2 regions of the Geodermatophilus bullaregiensis genome follow, and region 1 is predicted to be linked to the other one. Evidence: predicted binding sites of a transcription regulator. Region 1 holds the regulator's gene; the other holds the start of a gene.
The links. The regulator LexA, encoded in region 1, represses DNA repair genes until DNA is damaged. The targets are predictions, from matches to a motif close to TCGAACANNTGTTCGA.

Region 1 (9,176 bases):
GACATGGGCCCGGCCCGGCCGTTCGGCCGCGGCGAGGCGGCCGTCGGCGGGCGGACCTTCCCCGGTCAGGCGGTCTCGATGGGCAACCCGCACCTCGTGTGCCTCACCGACGCCGACCTCGATGCGCTCGACCTCACCGCGCGGCCGGACGTCGACCCGGGGCTGTTCCCCGACGGCGTCAACGTCGAGTTCGTGCGGGTGCTGGCGGCCGACGTCGAGGGCGCGGACGCGCACGTGCGGCTGCGGGTGCACGAGCGCGGCGTGGGGGAGACGCGCTCCTGCGGCACCGGCGCCTGCGCCACCGCCTACGCCGCGCTGGCCCACGCCCGGCCGGCCGCGGGGTCCGGCGACGGCTCGGTGCGCGGCACGGTCGTCGTCGACGTCCCCGGCGGGCGGCTGTCGGTCGACGTCTCCCCGGAGACGACGGTGCTGCGCGGCCCCGCCGTCGTGGTGGCCGCCGGGGAGCTCACCCGCGAGTGGCTGGACGGCTGACGCCCGGCTAGGGGTTGTCGGGGGTGTCGGCGCGGGTCTCCGGCTCGTCGGTCGGCGCCTCCGGCTTGTCGCCGGGGCCCACGTTCCCGGTGCCGCGCGGCTTGCCCGCCCCGGTGTCCTGGTCGGCGCCGCCGAAGGGGTTGCGCGGGACCTCGAGGCCCACGGGGTCGCGGCCCGGGTCGTCAGTAGCTTCGTCGCTGCTCGTGCTCACGGGTCCTCCTGGGGGATCGCTGCGGTCACCCCGGCCCTACCCGGTGGGCCCCCGGACGTGAACGCCGGGATGCGATCGCCGTCCAGCGGTGTTGTACGGCGCGTATGAGGACTGCACAGGTAAGTGAGATGACCGGGGACGGCGCACGTGCCACGCTGGACCCGATGACGACTGCACAGAACCGCGCCGTGCTCACGGACGCGCAGGACCGGGCCGAGCGAGCAGAGGGCACCCCGCGCCCCGCACCGGACGGTCAGTGGGACGACGACTCGACCGGCTCCTACGACCTCGAGGCCCGTGGCGCACTGCGCCGCGTGGCCGGGCTGTCGACCGAGCTCGCCGACATCAGCGAGGTCGAGTACCGGCAGCTGCGCCTCGAGCGGGTCGTGCTGGTCGGCGTCTGGACCGAGGGCACGCAGGCCGACGCCGACCGGTCGCTGGCCGAGCTCGCGGCCCTGGCCGAGACGGCCGGCTCCGAGGTGCTCGAGGCGGTCAGCCAGCGGCGCGACAAGCCCGACGCCGGCACCTACGTGGGCTCGGGCAAGGCGGGGGAGATCCGCGACATCGTGGCCGCCAGCGGTGCCGACACCGTGATCTGCGACGGCGAGCTGACCCCCGGCCAGCTCAACGCGCTGGAGAAGATCCTCAAGGTCAAGGTGGTCGACCGGACCGCGCTGATCCTCGACATCTTCGCCCAGCACGCCACCAGCCGGGAGGGCAAGGCCCAGGTCGAGCTCGCCCAGATGCAGTACATGCTGCCGCGGCTGCGCGGCTGGGGTGAGTCGCTGTCCCGGCAGGCCGGTGGCCGCGTCGCCGGTGGTGGCGGCATCGGTACCCGCGGTCCCGGTGAGACCAAGATCGAGACCGACCGGCGCCGCATCCGGTCGCGGGTGAGCAAGCTCCGCCGCGAGATCGCCGGCATGGCCACCGCCCGCGCCACGCAGCGCTCGGGCCGGGACCGCAACGCCGTCCCCAGCGTGGCGATCGCCGGGTACACCAACGCCGGCAAGTCCAGCCTGCTCAACCGGCTGACCGGCGCCGGCGTGCTGGTGGAGGACGCGCTGTTCGCCACCCTCGACCCGACGGTGCGCCGCGCGCAGTCGCCCGACGGCCGCGAGTACACCCTCACCGACACCGTCGGCTTCGTGCGGCACCTGCCGCACCAGCTGGTGGACGCGTTCCGGTCGACGCTCGAGGAGGTGGCCGGCGCGGACCTGCTGCTGCACGTCGTCGACGGCTCCGACCCCGACCCGCTCGGCCAGATCGACGCGGTGCACGTCGTCCTCCGGGAGATCGACGCGGCGGCGGTGTCCGAGCTGATCGTCGTCAACAAGGTCGACGCCATGACCGAGGACGACGTGCTGACACTGCGCCGCGCCCTGCCCGGCGCGGTGTGGGTCTCGGCCCGCACCGGTGAGGGCATCGAGACGCTGCGCGAGATCGTCGCCACCCGCCTGCCGCACCCGGACGTCGAGGTCGAGGTGCTCGTCCCCTACGACCGCGGTGACCTGGTGGCCCGCGTGCACCGGGACGGCGAGGTGCTCACCGAGCAGCACGAGGTGGCCGGCACCCGGCTGTCCGCCCGGGTCGACGGCGGCCTGGCCGCCGCGCTGGAGGCGTTCGCCGCACCCGTCGGCTGACCCGTCCCCTGCCCCCGCCGCCCGGGTGCCCGGCTCCCCGCCGGGCACCCGGGCGGCTCGCCGTCGGCCGCTCCGAGGTCACGGGCCGGTCACGGGCCGGTACCGTGACCGCGTGACCAGCGGCGTGGCGCGACGCCCGGCCGGCGCGCCGTCCGGCGACGAGCCGGGTGAGCACGCGGCCCCGTCCGGGCGCGTGGTGACGTCCGGCCGGCCGCCGTGGTGGCTGCTGCTGGGCGCCCTCCTCGTCGCCGTCGCCGTCACCGCCGACCTGCTCACCCGCGGCTACCTGGAGCGGGTGGACCTGCAGGTCTCCGAGGTGGTCAGCGGCTGGGACCTGCGGAACTCACCGGCCTACTGGCCGGTCTGGGTGGTCACCCAGATCGGGGGCCGCGGCACCATCCTGGCCGTGCTGGCCGTCCTGGTCGGCTGGTTGTGCGTTCGGCGGCGGACGCTGCTCCCGCTCGTGCGGGTCCTCGCCGCGCTGCTGCTGCTGACGGTCGTCGTCTACGCCGTCAAGTTCGGCACCGGGCGCACCGCACCGGCCTACCCCGGGTCGTTCTTCCACCGCGACGGGGCGTCCTACCCCTCCGGTCACGTGGCCAACGCCGTGCTCATGTGGGGCGTGGCCCGCTGGCAGGCGGTCGAGTACCGGCTCCGGCCCTGGTTGCAGCGCACCCTGTGGTGGCTCTCCGTCCTGGGGCCGGTGGCCACCGGTGTGGCCATGGTGTCGCTGGACTTCCACTGGGTCACCGACGCGGTGGTCGGCGCGGCCGTCGGACTGCTCCTGCTGGGCGTGGTTCGCGGACTCGACTCATCCGTGCTGTCACGCTGGGCACGTGTCCGAGCCGGCCGCCCACCGGCGCAGACCTGACGCGGGCGCCCGGTCCGTCCCCGGCCGGTGCGTCCGTGCGGTCGCCCTCGCCGGCGCCGCGCTCGGCCTGGCACTGGGAGCCGCGCCGCCCGCCGCCGCCGCCGAGGAGCCGGTCGCCCCGTCGACGCGCTGCCAGGTGACCGATCCGCGGCTGGCCGAGCTCTCCGGGCTGGTCGACGTCGGCGACCGCGTGCTGGCGATGGTCGACGGCGGCGACCAGGCGGCCGTGTACGTCCTCGACGGCGCCTGCCAGGTCGTCGACGTGGTCACCGCGCCGCTGGACCCCTACGACCCCGAGGACCTCGCCGTCGGTCCCGACGGCACCGTCTGGCTGGCCGACACCGGGGACAACAACGCCACCCGCGCCACTGTCGCGCTCCTCGCGCTGCGCCCCGACGGGACGACGGGGCTGTACCGGATGACCTTCCCCGACGGCCCGCACGACGCCGAGGCACTGCTGCTGGCGCCCGACGGCACGCCGTACGTGGTCACCAAGGAGGTGCTCGGCGCCAGTCACGTCTACCGGCCGGCGACGGCGCTGGTCGACGGCGGGACGGTCGGGCTGGCCGACGTCGGCACGGTGACCGTCACGCTCACCGGCACGCCCGGGGGCCCGGTGGGGCGCGCCGGCCAGCTGCTGGTGACCGGCGGGGCGGTCGCCCGTGACGGCAGCCGGCTCGCGCTGCGGACCTACACCGACGCCTACGTCTGGCCGCTGGCCGGCTCCGACGTCCCGGGCGCGCTGGCCGGCGAGCCGGTCCGCGTCGCCCTGCCGGCCGCGCCGCAGGGGGAGGCGGTCAGCTTCACCGCGGACGGCAGCGCCCTGCTCGTGGCCGGCGAGGGCGTCCCCGGCGACGTCACGCTGGTCCCCGTCCCCGCCACCACGGCACCGTCGTCTGCGGCGGCCCCCGCCGACCCGTCGCTGCCGGAGCTGCTCTCCGACGGCAGCAGCGGCGTCTCGCCGGTCACCGCCGGGCTGGTCGCCGCGGCCGTCGCGACCGCGCTGGTCTGGATCGGGGGGCGGCTGCTCCGGCGGCGCCCCGCGGCCGGCCCACCCCGGAACGGCTGACGGCCGCCCCGCAGGCGCGGGACGGCCGTCGGACCGGAGCGGCCGTGAGGGCGCCAGCGGTGGTCAGACGCGGCGCAGCACCGTGACGACCCGGCCGAGGACGGTCGCCTCGTCGCCCGGGATCGGCTCGTAGGCGGGGTTGTGCGGCAGCAGCCACACGTGCCCGTCGCGCCGCTTGTAGGTCTTCACCGTGGCCTCGCCGTCGAGCATGGCGGCGACGATCTCGCCGTTCTCCGCGGTGGGCTGCTGGCGCACGACCACCCAGTCGCCGTCGCAGATGGCCGCGTCGACCATCGAGTCGCCGGCGACGCGCAGCATGAACAGCGTGCCCTCGCCGACCAGCTCGCGGGGCAGCGGGAAGACGTCCTCCACCGCCTGCTCGGCGAGCACCGGGCCACCGGCGGCGATCCGGCCGACCAGCGGCACGTAGGTGGGTGCGCCGGCGTCGGCCGCGGCGGCCGGCGCCGCGGGTGCACCGGCCTCGCCGGGCGTCTCGCCGGGGAGCCGGACGTCGAGCGCGCGGGGGCGGTTGGGGTCGCGCCGCAACCAGCCCTTCTTCTGCAGCACCGAGAGCTGGTGGGCGACCGACGACGCGGAGGACAGGCCGACGGCCTCGCCGATCTCGCGCACCGAGGGCGGGTAGCCGCGCCGCTCGATCGAGTCGCGGATGACCTCGAGCACCCGGCGCTGCCGCTGGGTGAGACCGTCGCCGGCCTCCGTGCGGTCGGGGAAGGTGCGCACCGCGCCGGCCTGGTCGCCCGCGGCCGGGGTCTCCGTCGTCGCGCCGGCCTTCGCGCCGCGCCGGGTCGCCGTCCCACCGGTCCGCGTGCGCTGGCCGGTCCCGCTCGTGCCCGCCACGTCTCCTCCTCGCCGACTGTGCCGCCACAGCCCTCGTGTCCTGCCCCTCCGCCCGGGGTGCCCGGTCCGGCCGCCGTCCCGTGCGGGATCCGCAGCCGGCCGTGACCCCCACGACGTCCGGAGACGACGGCGGACGGGTGCTGATCGGACGGTAGCGCCTCGGCGCCGGTACTTCAAACGTGTGTTCGAAACCGCCGGGGACGTGTCGGGTCGCCCCTGTCGGAGGCGTGCGGTAGGAATCGCAGTGGCGTTCGGTCGAACACGTGTTCGACCAGGTGGGTCCGAGGAGGAGGAGGAGTGGTCATGGGGAGCGTGCGGCAGGACGTGCTGCAGTTCGACGCGACGGTCCAGGTCCCGTGGCGGCCGTTGCTCGGAGCGGGAGCCGGTGGGGGTGCGGCGGCTCCCGATCGCCCTGCGTGGCCGGTGGAGCGGGCTGCCCTGCCGGGCTCCGGTCCGCGGGTCGCGGCGCACCTGCGCCCGGTCCCCGACCGGCCGGCCACCGCCGAGGCGCGCACCGGCGGGGCCGGCGCCGGACCGTCCGCCGAGGCGCCGCGCACCCGCCGCGACCCGGCCCGCCCGAGTGGGCGCCCGCTGCGCTCCCGGACCACCGCGGGCGCGGTCCGCGGCGGGTGCGCGCCGGCGCCGTCCGCCGTGCGGCTGACCCGCCGGGGCCGCCGCCTGCTCACCGCGCTCGCCCTGGGCGCGGCGGTCGCCCTGGGCTCGTGGGTCTCGCCGTTGCTCCCCGGCGGCGACGGCGGGCTGCGGCTGGCGGGGGAGAGCAGCGTCGTGGTCGAGCCGGGTGACACGGTCTGGTCGATCGCGGGGGAGGTCACCGGCGACGGGCAGGACGTGCGGGTCGTGGTCGACGCCATCGAGGAGCTCAACGACCTCGAGGACTCGGTGGTCGTGCCCGGCCAGGTCCTCCAGCTGCCGTGAGCACGGGCGCGACCCGCGGGGGCGCACCCGGCGTGCACGCCGCGCCCCGGCCCCGTCCCGGCAGACTTGGACGAGGCTGCCGCGTCCGGTTCGTCAACCCTCCGGGCGAGGTCGCTCACGGACCGGAGCCGTTCCGGCGCATACGGTCGGGGGCGTGTCAGCAGCCGTGAACAGCCGGGCCGCAGTCGCCTTCCGCTCGCCGCAGGACGTCGAGGTCCTGGTGGACGGTGCCTGGGTCCCCGGTGCCATGCTGGGCTGGCGGCACGACGAGACCGGTGGCTGCCAGGCGCAGGTCCGGTGGCGCGACGGGGCCGACGGGGAGACGACCTGGGTCGACCTCGCGGCCGTGCGGCTGCCGGAGCGGCACCTCTCCCTCGCCTCCGCAGAGGCGCCGGCCGCACCGCCGGCGGCCCACACCGGCGGGCAGGGATCCGCGGCGCGACCCGACGCGACAGTGGTCATGACCGCCGTCACGCCGGCCCGCCGTGCCTTCCGCGCCGCCCGCCGCCACGGCGCCGACGGCACCGCCGAGCAGTCCGCCGTCGGCCCCGCCGGCGCCGGCCGGCACCGTGCGCCCGCCGACGCCGGCCGCCACCGCGCCCTCACCGCCGAGACGCCCGCGATCGCCCTCGGCGCACCGGCCCACACCCCCGCCGCTGCTGCCGACGCCGCCGGTGAGCCCGACCTGCTGACCCGCCCGATCCGCCTCGACGACCTGGCCTCACACCCGCGGCCCGGCCGTCCGGCCGTCCGCCCCTCCGTCTGAGCCGTCCGGTCCCGCGTCCCCGTCGGGCGCCCCTGGACCGCGCTCCGGGCCCCGGCGCGTCCTCCGAGCCTCCGTCACAGGGGACCCGTCGGCGTCGGTGCGACGGGCCTCCGGCCTCGGTCCGGTGCCCGTCCGGTCGCGCCCATACCCCTGCCCCGGCCCGTTCCGCACGCCGACACGCGCGGCGTCCCGGCGTGTCGTGTGACGGGTGGGAAGCGTGCTCGCGCCTGGTCACCAGTGGGTCACGACCGCGTCTCGGCGGAAGAGACACGCCCGCATCCGGCTTGCAGATGTAGTGGGGCCCGGCCTAGGGTCCCCCTACATCTAGTAGTTGCACCGCCGGGAGTTCTCCACAGGCCCGTCCTCAGGACCTCCCCCGGGCATCCACCGGATGTCCCCAGCGGGGTCCACAGACGGACGCCGGGGGGTGACCAGCGGCCGCCGGCACCAGCCGCCGGGACCGGGACACCGGTCACCGACGCCGGGCCGTCCGCGGAGGGAGGTGAACCGCAGTGCGCTGCCCGTTCTGCCACAACCCCGACAGCCGGGTGATCGACTCGCGCGAGGCCGACGAGGGGGCCACCACCCGCCGTCGCCGCTCGTGCCCGGCCTGCGGTCGCCGCTTCACCACCGTGGAGGAGGCGGTCCTCGCCGTCGTCAAGCGCAGTGGCGTCAGCGAGCCGTTCAACCGGGCCAAGGTCGTCGCCGGTGTCCGCCGGGCCTGCCAGGGCCGGCCGGTCGACGAGGACCAGCTGCAGCAGCTCGCCCAGCAGGTGGAGGACGCCATCCGCGCCAGCGGGGCGGCCGAGGTCCCCAGCCACGAGGTGGGGCTGGCCATCCTGCGGCCGCTGCGGGAGCTCGACGAGGTGGCCTACCTCCGCTTCGCCAGCGTCTACCGCGCCTTCACCTCGCTCGAGGACTTCGAGAAGGCGATCACCGAGCTGCGGGCCCGCCACCTCGCCGGCGGCACCCCGCCGCTGCCCGGGATGCAGCTCGACCCACCGGCGCCCCGGCGCCGCGGCGGCGGGCGCGCGCAGCCCGCGGCCGACCGCACGCCGTCCCCCTGACCGCCGTCCTCCGACCGACCGTCGTCCCGACCCGCCGGCACCCACGAAACGTCAGTACCGACCGATAGAACGGTCGCGGCTCTTCCCCAGCCGCCGACCACCACACGAGGGAGAGCTCCGTGACCGAGACCGAGGACCGCTTGACAGGCCGCACGCGTCGCGCCACCGCCAAGGCGCCGACCCGGGGGAAGGGCCTGAAGGTCAAGCGCGTCTACACCACCGCCGGGGTGCACCCCTACGACGAGGTGACCTGGGAGCGGCGCGACGTCGTCATGACCAACTGGCGTGACGGCTCGGTCAACTTCGAGCAGCGCGGCGTCGAGTTCCCCGCCGAGTGGAGCATCAACGCCACCAACATCGTCACCACGAAGTACTTCCGCGGCGCCGTCGGCACCCCGCAGCGCGAGACCAGCCTGCGCCAGCTCATCGACCGGGTGGTGCTCACCTACGGCGCGGCCGGCCGCGAGCACGGCTACTTCGCCAGCGAGGGCGACGCCGAGATCTTCGAGCACGAGCTCGCCTGGATGCTGCTGCACCAGGTGTTCAGCTTCAACAGCCCCGTGTGGTTCAACGTCGGCACCAGCGCGCCGCAGCAGGTCAGCGCCTGCTTCATCCTCGCCGTCGACGACACGATGGACTCGATCCTCAACTGGTACCGCGAGGAGGGGCTGATCTTCAAGGGCGGCTCCGGCGCCGGCCTCAACCTCTCCCGCATCCGCTCGTCGAAGGAGCTGCTGTCCTCCGGCGGCACCGCCTCGGGCCCGGTCAGCTTCATGCGCGGCGCCGACGCCTCCGCCGGGACGATCAAGTCCGGTGGCGCCACCCGCCGCGCGGCCAAGATGGTCGTCCTCGACATCGACCACCCCGACATCGAGGAGTTCATCGAGACCAAGGCGCGCGAGGAGGACAAGATCCGCGCGCTGCGCGACGCCGGGTACGACATGGACCTCGGCGGCCGGGACATCACCAGCGTCCAGTACCAGAACGCCAACAACTCCGTCCGCGTCTCCGACGAGTTCATGCGCGCGGTCGAGGACGGCAGCGGCTTCGCGCTGCGCGGCCGCCTGGACGGCTCGGTGATCGAGACCGTCGACGCCAAGGACCTGTTCCGCAAGGTCACCAAGGCCGCCTGGGAGTGCGCCGACCCCGGCATCCAGTACGACGACACGATCAACGACTGGCACACCAACCCCGAGACCGGGCGGATCAACGCGTCCAACCCGTGCTCGGAGTACATGAGCCTGGACAACAGCTCGTGCAACCTGG
Region 2 (9,176 bases), 730 kb from region 1:
GGGGCGGCCGGCTCGGGGCCGGCCAGCACCGGCCGGAAGCGCAGTTGCGCCGTCTGGCCCAGCTCGCGGGCCTGCTCGCCGTCGTCGCCGGGGACGGAGATGACGATGTTGGACTCGCCCTCGGTGACCACCTCGGCCTCGGCCACGCCGAGGCCGTTGACCCGCTGCTCGATGATCTGGCGGGCCAGCTCGAGGTCCTCGGGGTCGGGCGCCTGGCCGTCGGGGGTGCGGGCGGTCAGCGTGACGGTCGTCCCGCCGCGCAGGTCCAGGCCCAGCTGCGGCGTCCGGTCGGTGCCGGTGAAGAAGATCAGGCCGTACATGACGGCCGTGATCAGGACCAGCGCGCCGAAGTAGCGGCGCGCGGGGAGGGCGCGGTTGGCCACGGGTCCTCCGGTCAGAGGGTCTTGCCGGAGGGGCCGTCACCGGGACGGTCGTCCCGGGCCGGCAGCTCGTCGGCCACGGGGTCGACCGCCGGGTCGACGGGGCCGGCCACCAGCGGCTGGCGCACCTGGACGACCGCCTGGCGCGCGTAGGTGACCACGACGCCGGGGGCGATCTCGACCTGGATGGTGGCCGGGTCGTCGAGACCCGCGACCGTGGCGTACACGCCGCCGGCCATGGTGACCGGGACGCCGACGGCGAGGGCCGACTGCGTCTGGTTCTGCTGGCGCTTGCGGGCCCGCGCCGGCAGGACGACCAGCGCCACGAACGCCAGCACCAGCAGGAGCAGGGGGAACAGTTCCACGACGGGAGTGCCTCTCTACCGCGCTCGCGTGCACGCGGTCGGTGCGGCCCGGGTCGGGACCGCTCGGGTACGTCGGTCACGGCGCGCACGGCGACCGGCCGCCGACACACGGGTCGCGCGGCCGGGACCGGGTCGACCCGCGAGGGTCGAGTTGCGCGCCAGCGCGGTCGAGTCTAGGCGTCGAACAACGGTTCCGACGACGAACCCGGGTCGCGCGGGACGGCTGTGACCCCGCCGAGGGGGATCCCGCCGCGCGGCACCGGCCGGCCGAGGTGCCGCCAGGCCGCCTCCGTGGCCACCCGCCCGCGCGGCGTGCGCGCCAGCAGGCCGGCCCGCACGAGGAACGGCTCGCACACCTCCTCCACGGTGTGCGACTCCTCCCCCACCGCGACCGCGAGGGTGCTCACACCCACCGGGCCGCCGTTGAACCGGGCGACGAGCGCCTCGAGCACCGCGCGGTCGAGCCGGTCGAGACCGAGGTCGTCGACGTCGTAGAGCGCCAGCGCGGCCTGCGCGACGGCGCGGGTCACCCGGCCGTCGCCCTCGACCTCGGCGTAGTCGCGCACCCGCCGCAGCAGCCGGTTGGCGATGCGCGGCGTGCCGCGGGAGCGGCCGGCGATCTCGGCCGACCCGTCCTCGGTCAGCTCGACGCCGAGCAGCTCCGCGCTGCGGGCGAGCACCAGCTGCAGCTCCGCGGGCTCGTAGAACTCCATCTGCCCGACGAAGCCGAAGCGGTCGCGCAGCGGCCCGGTGAGCAGCCCGGCCCGGGTGGTCGCGCCGACCAGGGTGAACGGGTTGATCTCCAGCGGGATGGCGGTGGCGCCGGGCCCCTTGCCGACGACGACGTCGACGCGGAAGTCCTCCATCGCCATGTACAGCAGTTCCTCGGCCGGCCGCGCGATGCGGTGGATCTCGTCGATGAACAGCACGTCGCCGGGGCCGAGGTTGGACAGCATCGCGGCGAGGTCGCCGGAGCGCTCGATCGCCGGACCGCTGGTGATCTTCACCGAGGTGCCCAGCTCGGAGCCGATGATCAGCGCCAGGCTGGTCTTGCCGAGCCCCGGCGGGCCCGACAGCAGCACGTGGTCCGGCGGCCGGCCCCGGCGCTTGGCGCCCTCGAGCACCAGCGCGAGCTGGCGGGCCACCTTGGGCTGGCCGATGAAGTCGTGCAGCGAGTGCGGCCGCAGCGCCGACTCGACCACCCGCTCCTCGTCACCGGCCTGCGGCGAGACGCCGAGCTCCCGGCCCGGACCGGCCTCGACCTCGCCGGCGAGCCCCCGGTCGAACGGCGCGCTCACGGTGCCTCCCGTCCGCTGCCGGCCGGCGGGTCAGCCGGGCCGCTCACGACCGGCCCAGCAGCTGCAGGGCCTGGCGCAGCAGCAGCGCGACGTCGACCCGGCCGGTGGTGGTGAGCTGCTCGTCGGCCACCGGCGTGAGCGCGGTGATCGCGGTGTCGGCCTCGCGGCTGCTCCAGCCCAGCCCGACCAGCGCCGAGGCGAGCTGGTCCCGCCACGGCGCCACCGGCGTGAGCGGGGCGAGCCCGGCCGGCGCCGACGCCGGACCGTCGAGCTGGGTGTCCGCCGTCGTCGTCCCCAGCCGGTCGCGCAGCTCGAGGATCAGCCGCTCGGCGCCCTTCCTGCCGATGCCGGGCACCTGCATCAGCGCCTTGACGTCGGCCATCGACACCGCGCGGCGGACCTCCCGCGGCGGGTGGATGGCCAGCACCGCCTGGGCCAGCCGCGGGCCGACGCCGTTGGCCGTCTGCAGCAGCTCGAACAGCTGGCGCTCGTCGTCGTCGGCGAAGCCGTAGAGGGTGAGGGAGTCCTCGCGGACGACGAGGCTGGTGGCCAGCCGCGCGTCCTGGCCCACCGTGAGGCGGGCGATGGTGCCCGGCGTGCACTGCACGGCCAGGCCGACCCCGCCGACCTCGACCACCGCGCCGTCGGGCGAGACCGCGGCCACCCGGCCGTTGACGCTGGCGATCACCGGGACACCCCCGTCCACCGCGGCAGCGTCGTCGAGCGCACCGGCGCGCCGATGCCACCGGCGATCGCGGCGACCCGCAGCCGGTCCTGCGCCGGGCCGCGCCACACGTGGCAGACCGCCAGCGCCAGGGCGTCGGCGGCGTCGGCCGGCTTCGGGGCGGCCGGGAGGCCCAGCACCCGGGTGACCATGAGGGTGACCTGCTCCTTGTCCGCGCGGCCGTTGCCGGAGATGGCCGCCTTGACCTCGCTCGGCGTGTGCCAGGCGACCGGCCGGTCGGCCTGCGCGGCGGCCAGCGCCGCGACCCCGGCCGCCTGGGCGGTGCCGGTGGCGGTGCCCTTGTTGTTCTGGGTGAACACCCGCTCGATGGCCACGACGTCGGGCCGGTGCTCGCGCAGCAGCGCCGTCACCTGGGTGTGCAGCTCGAGCAGCCGCAGCTCCAGGTCGAGCTCGGCGGAGCTGCGGATGACCCCCACCCCGACGGCGGCCGGGCGGGCGCCGGGGCGGCCGTCGACCACGCCCCAGCCGCACCGGGTCAGCCCCGGGTCGATGCCGAGCACCCGCATGTGAAGCCGCCTCCGAAAGCCCGAACTGGTGTTCGACGGAAGGCTAACCGCCCGGGACGACGTGACGGCGCGACACGCCCGCGCCTCCGTGCAGGGGCCCGCGGCGAGCCTGGTGACGTTGCTGGAACGGCCCCGCTGCAGGGGCCCGCGGCGAGCCTGCGAGGGGTGGGGGGCAGCGGGGTCCTCCCTCAGCCCACCTTCTCGAGCACCTCGTCGGAGACGTCGTAGTTGGCGTAGACGTTCTGCACGTCGTCGCAGTCCTCGAGCGCGTCGATGAGGCGGAACACCTTCCCGGCGCCCTCCTCGTCGAGCTCGACGGTGACGCTCGGGACGAAGCCGGCCTCGGCCGAGTCGTAGTCGATGCCGGCGTCCTGCAGCGCGGTGCGGACGGCGACGAGGTCGCCGGGCTCGCAGACCACCTCGAACGTGTCGCCGAGGTCGCGGACCTCCTCGGCGCCGGCGTCGAGCACCGCCACGAGCACGGTGTCCTCGTCGACGCCGCCGCTCCGCGGCACGACCACGACGCCCTTGCGCGAGAAGAGGTAGGAGACCGAGCCGGGGTCGGCCATCGACCCGCCGTTGCGGGTCATGGCGGTGCGGACCTCCATGGCCGAGCGGTTCTTGTTGTCCGTCAGGCACTCGACGAGGACGGCGACGCCGCCGGCCGCGTAGCCCTCGTAGGTGATCGTCTGGTAGTCGACGCCACCGGCCTCGAGGCCGGCGCCCCGCTTGACCGCCCGGTCGATGTTGTCGTTGGGCACCGAGCTCTTCTTCGCCTTCTGGATGGCGTCGAACAGCGTGGGGTTGCCCGCCGGGTCGCCGCCGCCGGTGCGGGCGGCGACCTCGATGTTCTTGATCAGCTTGGCGAAGAGCTTGCCGCGCTTGGCGTCGATCCCGGCCTTCTTGTGCTTCGTGGTCGCCCACTTGGAATGGCCGCTCACTGCTCTCCTCCGAGGTCGGGGGCGCCGGCGCCGGCGCCACTGGGGACTGCCACCGCCCGGCCGACCGCGGCCCTGTGCCGCACGATCCCCACGAACAGCGCGTGGACCCGGGTGTCCCCGGTCAGCTCGGGGTGGAAGCTGGTGGCCACGACGTCGCCCTGGCGCACCGCGACGATCCTACCGTCGGCCGGTCCGCCCACGACCCGCCCGAGCACCTGCACCCCCGGCCCGGCCTCCTCCACCCAGGGCGCGCGGATGAACACCGCCGACAGCGGCCCGCCCGGCACGCCGTCCAGCGCGACCCGCGACTCGAAGGAGTCGGCCTGCCGGCCGAACGCGTTGCGCCGCACGGTGACGTCGAGGCCGCCGACGGTCGGCTGGTCCGGCGGGGCGTCGAGCAGCCGGTCGGCCAGCAGCACCAGGCCCGCGCAGGTGCCGTAGGCGGGCAGCCCGCCGCGGACGGCGGCGCGCAGCGGCTCGAGCAGGCCGGTGCGGACGGCGAGCTTCGTCATCGTCGTCGACTCACCGCCCGGCAGGACCAGCCCGTCGACGGCGGCCAGCTCGTCGGGACGCCGGACGGGCACCGCCTCGGCACCGAGGGCGGCCAGGACGGCGAGGTGCTCGCGGACGTCGCCCTGCAGGGCCAGCACACCGACGACGGGGGTCCGGGACACGAGGGACCAGGCTACGGCGCGCCCCTCACGGCCCGGCCGCCCGCTGCGAGCTCCAGGTCAGCAGCCGCTCCAGCGGGCCGCGGCCCAGCCGCAGCCGCCACGCCGTGGCCAGCAGCAGGGCGGTGAGGGTGAAGCGCACCCACTGACCCCAGTCGGCGGAGGACCCCGACTCCACCACCCGGATGGCGACGATCTGCGCGGTGTAGACCGACAGCGCCAGCGCGCCCACCGACGCCAGCGGGTACGTCAGCCGCGGCAGCAGGTCGGCGAGCACCAGGCACCCCCCGACGACGGCGACCGCGAACCCGCCCGAGCCGACCACCTCGAACGGCGTGCCGCTGTGCGGTTGCGCGCCGGCGAACCACGCCGGGTCCCACTCGCCGGAGGAGCCGAAGCCGGCCTCGATCCCGACCAGCCGCCTCCCGGGCGCGAGCTCCCGGGTGCTCAGCAGGCCACCGAGGTACCCCAGCACCGCGGCGGCCGACCCGGCGGCGACCAGGCCCGCGCGCACCCGGGCGGCCCGCAGGTCCAGCCGACCCACCGCCAGCCCGACCAGCACGAAGGCCAGCCAGACCGCCGCCGGGTAGTAGCCGGTGAACAGCAGGAAGGTGAACGCGTCGCCCTCCGCGTCGTGCTCGGTGGCGTACTGCCCGACGGCGACGGTGAGCGGCGGCGCGGCCAGGACGACGACGCCCGCGGCGAGCAGCAGCCGCGGGGGCGACCAGCGCAGGAACGGCAGCGCCAGGACGAAGAGCACCGCGTAGACGCCGAGGACGATCGCCACGAAGGTGTCGAGCAGCTCCAGGACGCCGCCGATGGCGAACACCCACGCGGCCCGGACCAGCACGCGGGTGCGGGCCCGGGCGAGCTCGCGGCCGGCGAACGGGGTGCGGCCGCCGGACAGCAGCGCGATGGAGATCCCGGCCATCGTGGCGAACAGGATCGACGAGCGGCCGTCGACGAGCGCCCGCCACGTGGCCGGGTCCCAGCCGAGGTCGCCGGTGTCGCCCAGGTGGGCGCCGAACATGCCGAGGACGGCCAGCCCGCGGGCGACGTCGAGACCGGCGACCCGCCGTCCGGTCGGGGCGACCGGCTCCGGACCGGCGGGCGCGCCGGCGTCCCCGACGGCCTCCCGCTGCGCCGTCACGCCCGGTTCACCAGCCGCGGGTGGCGTACCGCTCGCTCGGCGGCAGCGTCGCCACGTCGATGCCGACCATCGGCTCGCCGAGCCCGCGGGAGACCTTGGCGATCACGGCGGGGTCGTCGAAGAACGTGGTGGCCTGCACGATCGCCGCGGCGCGCTGGGCCGGGTCGCCGGACTTGAAGACGCCCGAGCCGACGAAGACGCCCTCGGCGCCCAGCTGCATCATCATCGCGGCGTCGGCCGGGGTGGCGATCCCGCCGGCGGTGAACAGCACCACCGGCAGCTCCCCGCGCCGGGCGACCTCGACGACGAGGTCGTGCGGCGCCGAGAGCTCCTTCGCCGCGACGTACAGCTCCGTCTCGTCGAGGGTGGCCAGCCGCTTGATGCCGGTGCGCAGCGCGCGCATGTGCCGGGTGGCCTCGACGACGTTGCCCGTGCCGGCCTCGCCCTTCGACCGGATCATCGCCGCGCCCTCGGCGATCCGGCGCAGCGCCTCGCCCAGGTCGGTGGCGCCGCAGACGAAGGGCACGGTGAAGTCGCGCTTGGCGATGTGGTGGGCCTCGTCGGCCGGGGTGAGCACCTCGGACTCGTCGATGTAGTCGACACCGAGGCTCTGCAGCACCTGGGCCTCGACGAAGTGGCCGATGCGGGCCTTGGCCATCACCGGGATGGACACCGCGTCGATGATCCCCTGGACCAGGTCGGGGTCGCTCATGCGCGCGATGCCGCCCTGCGCGCGGATGTCGGCGGGCACCCGCTCGAGCGCCATGACCGCGACCGCGCCGGCGTCCTCGGCGATCCGCGCCTGCTCGGGCGTGACGACGTCCATGATCACGCCGCCCTTGAGCTGCTCGGCGAGGCCGCGCTTGACGCGGTCGGTGCCCGTGGCCGGCACGGCGGTCGGGGAGGCGGGGACGTCGGCGTGCGAGGACACGGGCTGCTCCAGGAGGGGTACGGCCGGGCCGGACACGGCGCACGGCCCGCCCATCGTAGAGCGGTCAGCGCAGGGCGGAGGTGCCGCTGGTCACGGCGTCCAGGCCGTCCTCGACGTCGAAGAACCGGGGCAGCGGCTGGTCGGCGTGCAGCCGGAGCAGCCGGGGCAGCCGCCGCTCGCGCAGCAGGTGGGTGTCGCGGACGGCGTCGTTGTAGAAGCGGCGGGCCAGCGCGATGCGGTCCTCGGCCTCGGCGAGCGCGCCCAGCAGCGCCGGCGGCACGCCGGGCAGGTCGGCCGGCAGGGCCCGCAGCTCCCGGCCGAGGGCGTTCTCGGCCAGCTCGCGGTCGCCGGCCGGGAGCTCGCGGGCCTCGTGGGCGGCGGTCTTGAGCCGGGTGGTGCGGTCCTCGCCCAGGACGGCGGAGTGCTCGGAGGCCAGGTCGGCGGCGAGCGCGGCGCGCTGCTGCAGCCGGGCGTCGAGCACCGTCCAGGCCCGCGCCATGCGTCCCTCGAGGCGACGGAGGCGGGTCAGCGTCCACGCCGTCCAGGCCAGCAGGAGGACGACGACGCCGGCGAGGAGCATCAGGGCGTCGGGCGTCACTCACCCCACGCTAGCGGCGGACCCCCCGTGGCGGGGACGGCCACGCCCCGTCATCGGTCACCGCGGCCAGGTCCCCGTCGTCGGCGGCCGTGACCCCACCGGCGCCGGGCAGGACGACGGTCTCGTAGACGGCGAGCACCCGGCGGGCCACCACCTGCCAGTCGTAGCCGGCCGCCACCTCCCGGCCGGTCGCGGACAGGCGGGCCCGGCGGTCGGGGTCGGTGAGCAGGTCGGACAGCGCCCGGGCCAGCGCGGCGCTGTCGCCGCGGCGGACCAGCACGCCGGCCGCGCCGTCCTCGAGCACGCGGACGAAGGCGTCGAGGTCGCTGGCCACGATCGGCGCGCCGGCGGCCATCGCCTCGATGAGCACGATCCCGAAGGACTCACCCAGCAGGTTGGGCGCGCAGTACACGTCGACCGACCGCAGGAAGGCAGCCTTCTGCGCCTCGGTGAGCTCGCCGAGCAACGACACGTGCGGGGCGAGGTCCTCGCCGAGCAGCTCCCGGACCGCGTCGGGATCGCCCCGGCCGGCGATCAGCAGCCGCGCGCCGGGGTGCTCGCGGACGACGCCGCGCATGGCCTCCAGCAGCACCGGCAGGCCCTTGCGCGGCTCGTCGTAGCGGCCGAGGAAACCGATCGTCGGCCCGTCCACGCCGCGGGTGTGGCCGGGCAGCGAGGGGCCCTGCGCGAAGGGCGCGACGTGCACCCCGTTGGGGATGATCACCGCGTCGTTGCCCAGGTGCTCGACCTGCACCCGGCGGGCGGAGTCCGACACCGCGATGCGCCCGGAGATCTTCTCCAGCCACGGGCGGATGAGGGGGCCGACGGCAGCCAGCCACTTGGAGCGGATCGTGGCGGCGTGGTAGGTCGCCACGATCGGGCCGGTGGCGATCATGCAGACGACCAGGGAGACCGAGGGTGTCGCCGGCTCGTGCACGTGGACGACGTCGAAGTCGCCCTCTCGCAACCAGCGCCGCACGCGGGTGGCGCTGACCGGCCCGAGCTGCAGGCTGGCCATCGAGCCGTTGTAGGGGACCGGCACGGCGCGCCCGGCCCAGGTCGCGTGCTCGGCCGGCAGCGACTCCTCGTGCTCCGCAGGGGTGAGCACCTCGACGTGGTGGCCCAGGCCGCGCAGCGTCTCGGCGAGGTCGCGCACGTGGTACTGGACCCCGCCGGGGACGTCCCACTGGTAGGGGCAGACCAGGCCGATCCGCATCAGCCGCGCTCCCCCGCCGGCGGGTCCGGCGGCACGTCGGCCCAGATCCGGCCCAGCACGTGCCAGTCCTCGGGGCGGACGGCGAGGTCCTGGGTGAAGGCGTCGGCGACGCCCTGCATCGCGGCGGCGACCCGGTCGCGCAACCTCCCCGGCCCGTCGACCGGCACCTCGGGCCGGACCGCGAACTCCCAGCCGCGGTCGGTGAAGCGGCAGACGGCCGGGTGCAGCGCCGCGCCGGTCTGGGCGGCCAGCAGCGCGGGGCCGCCGGGCATCGTGGCCCGCCGGGCGAAGAGGTCCACGGGGACGCCGCCGGAGCCCAGGTCGCGGTCGACGAGCAGGCAGCTGAAGCCGCCGCCGGCCAGCCACTCGCGCAGC

Region 2: ruvC (crossover junction endodeoxyribonuclease RuvC) is a predicted target of LexA. The motif match lies at 3,315-3,330, and genes of this name have one in related genera.

What each region holds. Positions count from the first base shown of each region.
Region 1 is NZ_JAFBCJ010000001.1:1,303,882-1,313,057, reverse strand. Features, by position in the region: gene dapF (diaminopimelate epimerase) at 1-492, shown strand, start outside; gene JOD57_RS06060 (hypothetical protein) at 500-703, opposite strand; gene hflX (GTPase HflX) at 868-2,343, shown strand; gene JOD57_RS06050 (phosphatase PAP2 family protein) at 2,456-3,214, shown strand; gene JOD57_RS06045 (hypothetical protein) at 3,180-4,283, shown strand; gene lexA (transcriptional repressor LexA) at 4,347-5,141, opposite strand; gene JOD57_RS06035 (LysM peptidoglycan-binding domain-containing protein) at 5,445-6,077, shown strand; gene JOD57_RS06030 (hypothetical protein) at 6,232-6,843, shown strand; gene nrdR (transcriptional regulator NrdR) at 7,356-7,910, shown strand; gene JOD57_RS06020 (vitamin B12-dependent ribonucleotide reductase) at 8,030-9,176, shown strand, end outside.
Region 2 is NZ_JAFBCJ010000001.1:577,853-587,028, forward strand. Features, by position in the region: gene secD (protein translocase subunit SecD) at 1-383, opposite strand, end outside; gene yajC (preprotein translocase subunit YajC) at 395-745, opposite strand; gene ruvB (Holliday junction branch migration DNA helicase RuvB) at 919-2,043, opposite strand; gene ruvA (Holliday junction branch migration protein RuvA) at 2,087-2,731, opposite strand; gene ruvC (crossover junction endodeoxyribonuclease RuvC) at 2,728-3,294, opposite strand; gene JOD57_RS02655 (YebC/PmpR family DNA-binding transcriptional regulator) at 3,483-4,235, opposite strand; gene pdxT (pyridoxal 5'-phosphate synthase glutaminase subunit PdxT) at 4,232-4,909, opposite strand; gene JOD57_RS02665 (heparan-alpha-glucosaminide N-acetyltransferase domain-containing protein) at 4,935-6,056, opposite strand; gene pdxS (pyridoxal 5'-phosphate synthase lyase subunit PdxS) at 6,064-6,987, opposite strand; gene JOD57_RS02675 (LemA family protein) at 7,052-7,585, opposite strand; gene JOD57_RS02680 (glycosyltransferase family 4 protein) at 7,596-8,801, opposite strand; gene JOD57_RS02685 (phosphatidylinositol mannoside acyltransferase) at 8,801-9,176, opposite strand, start outside.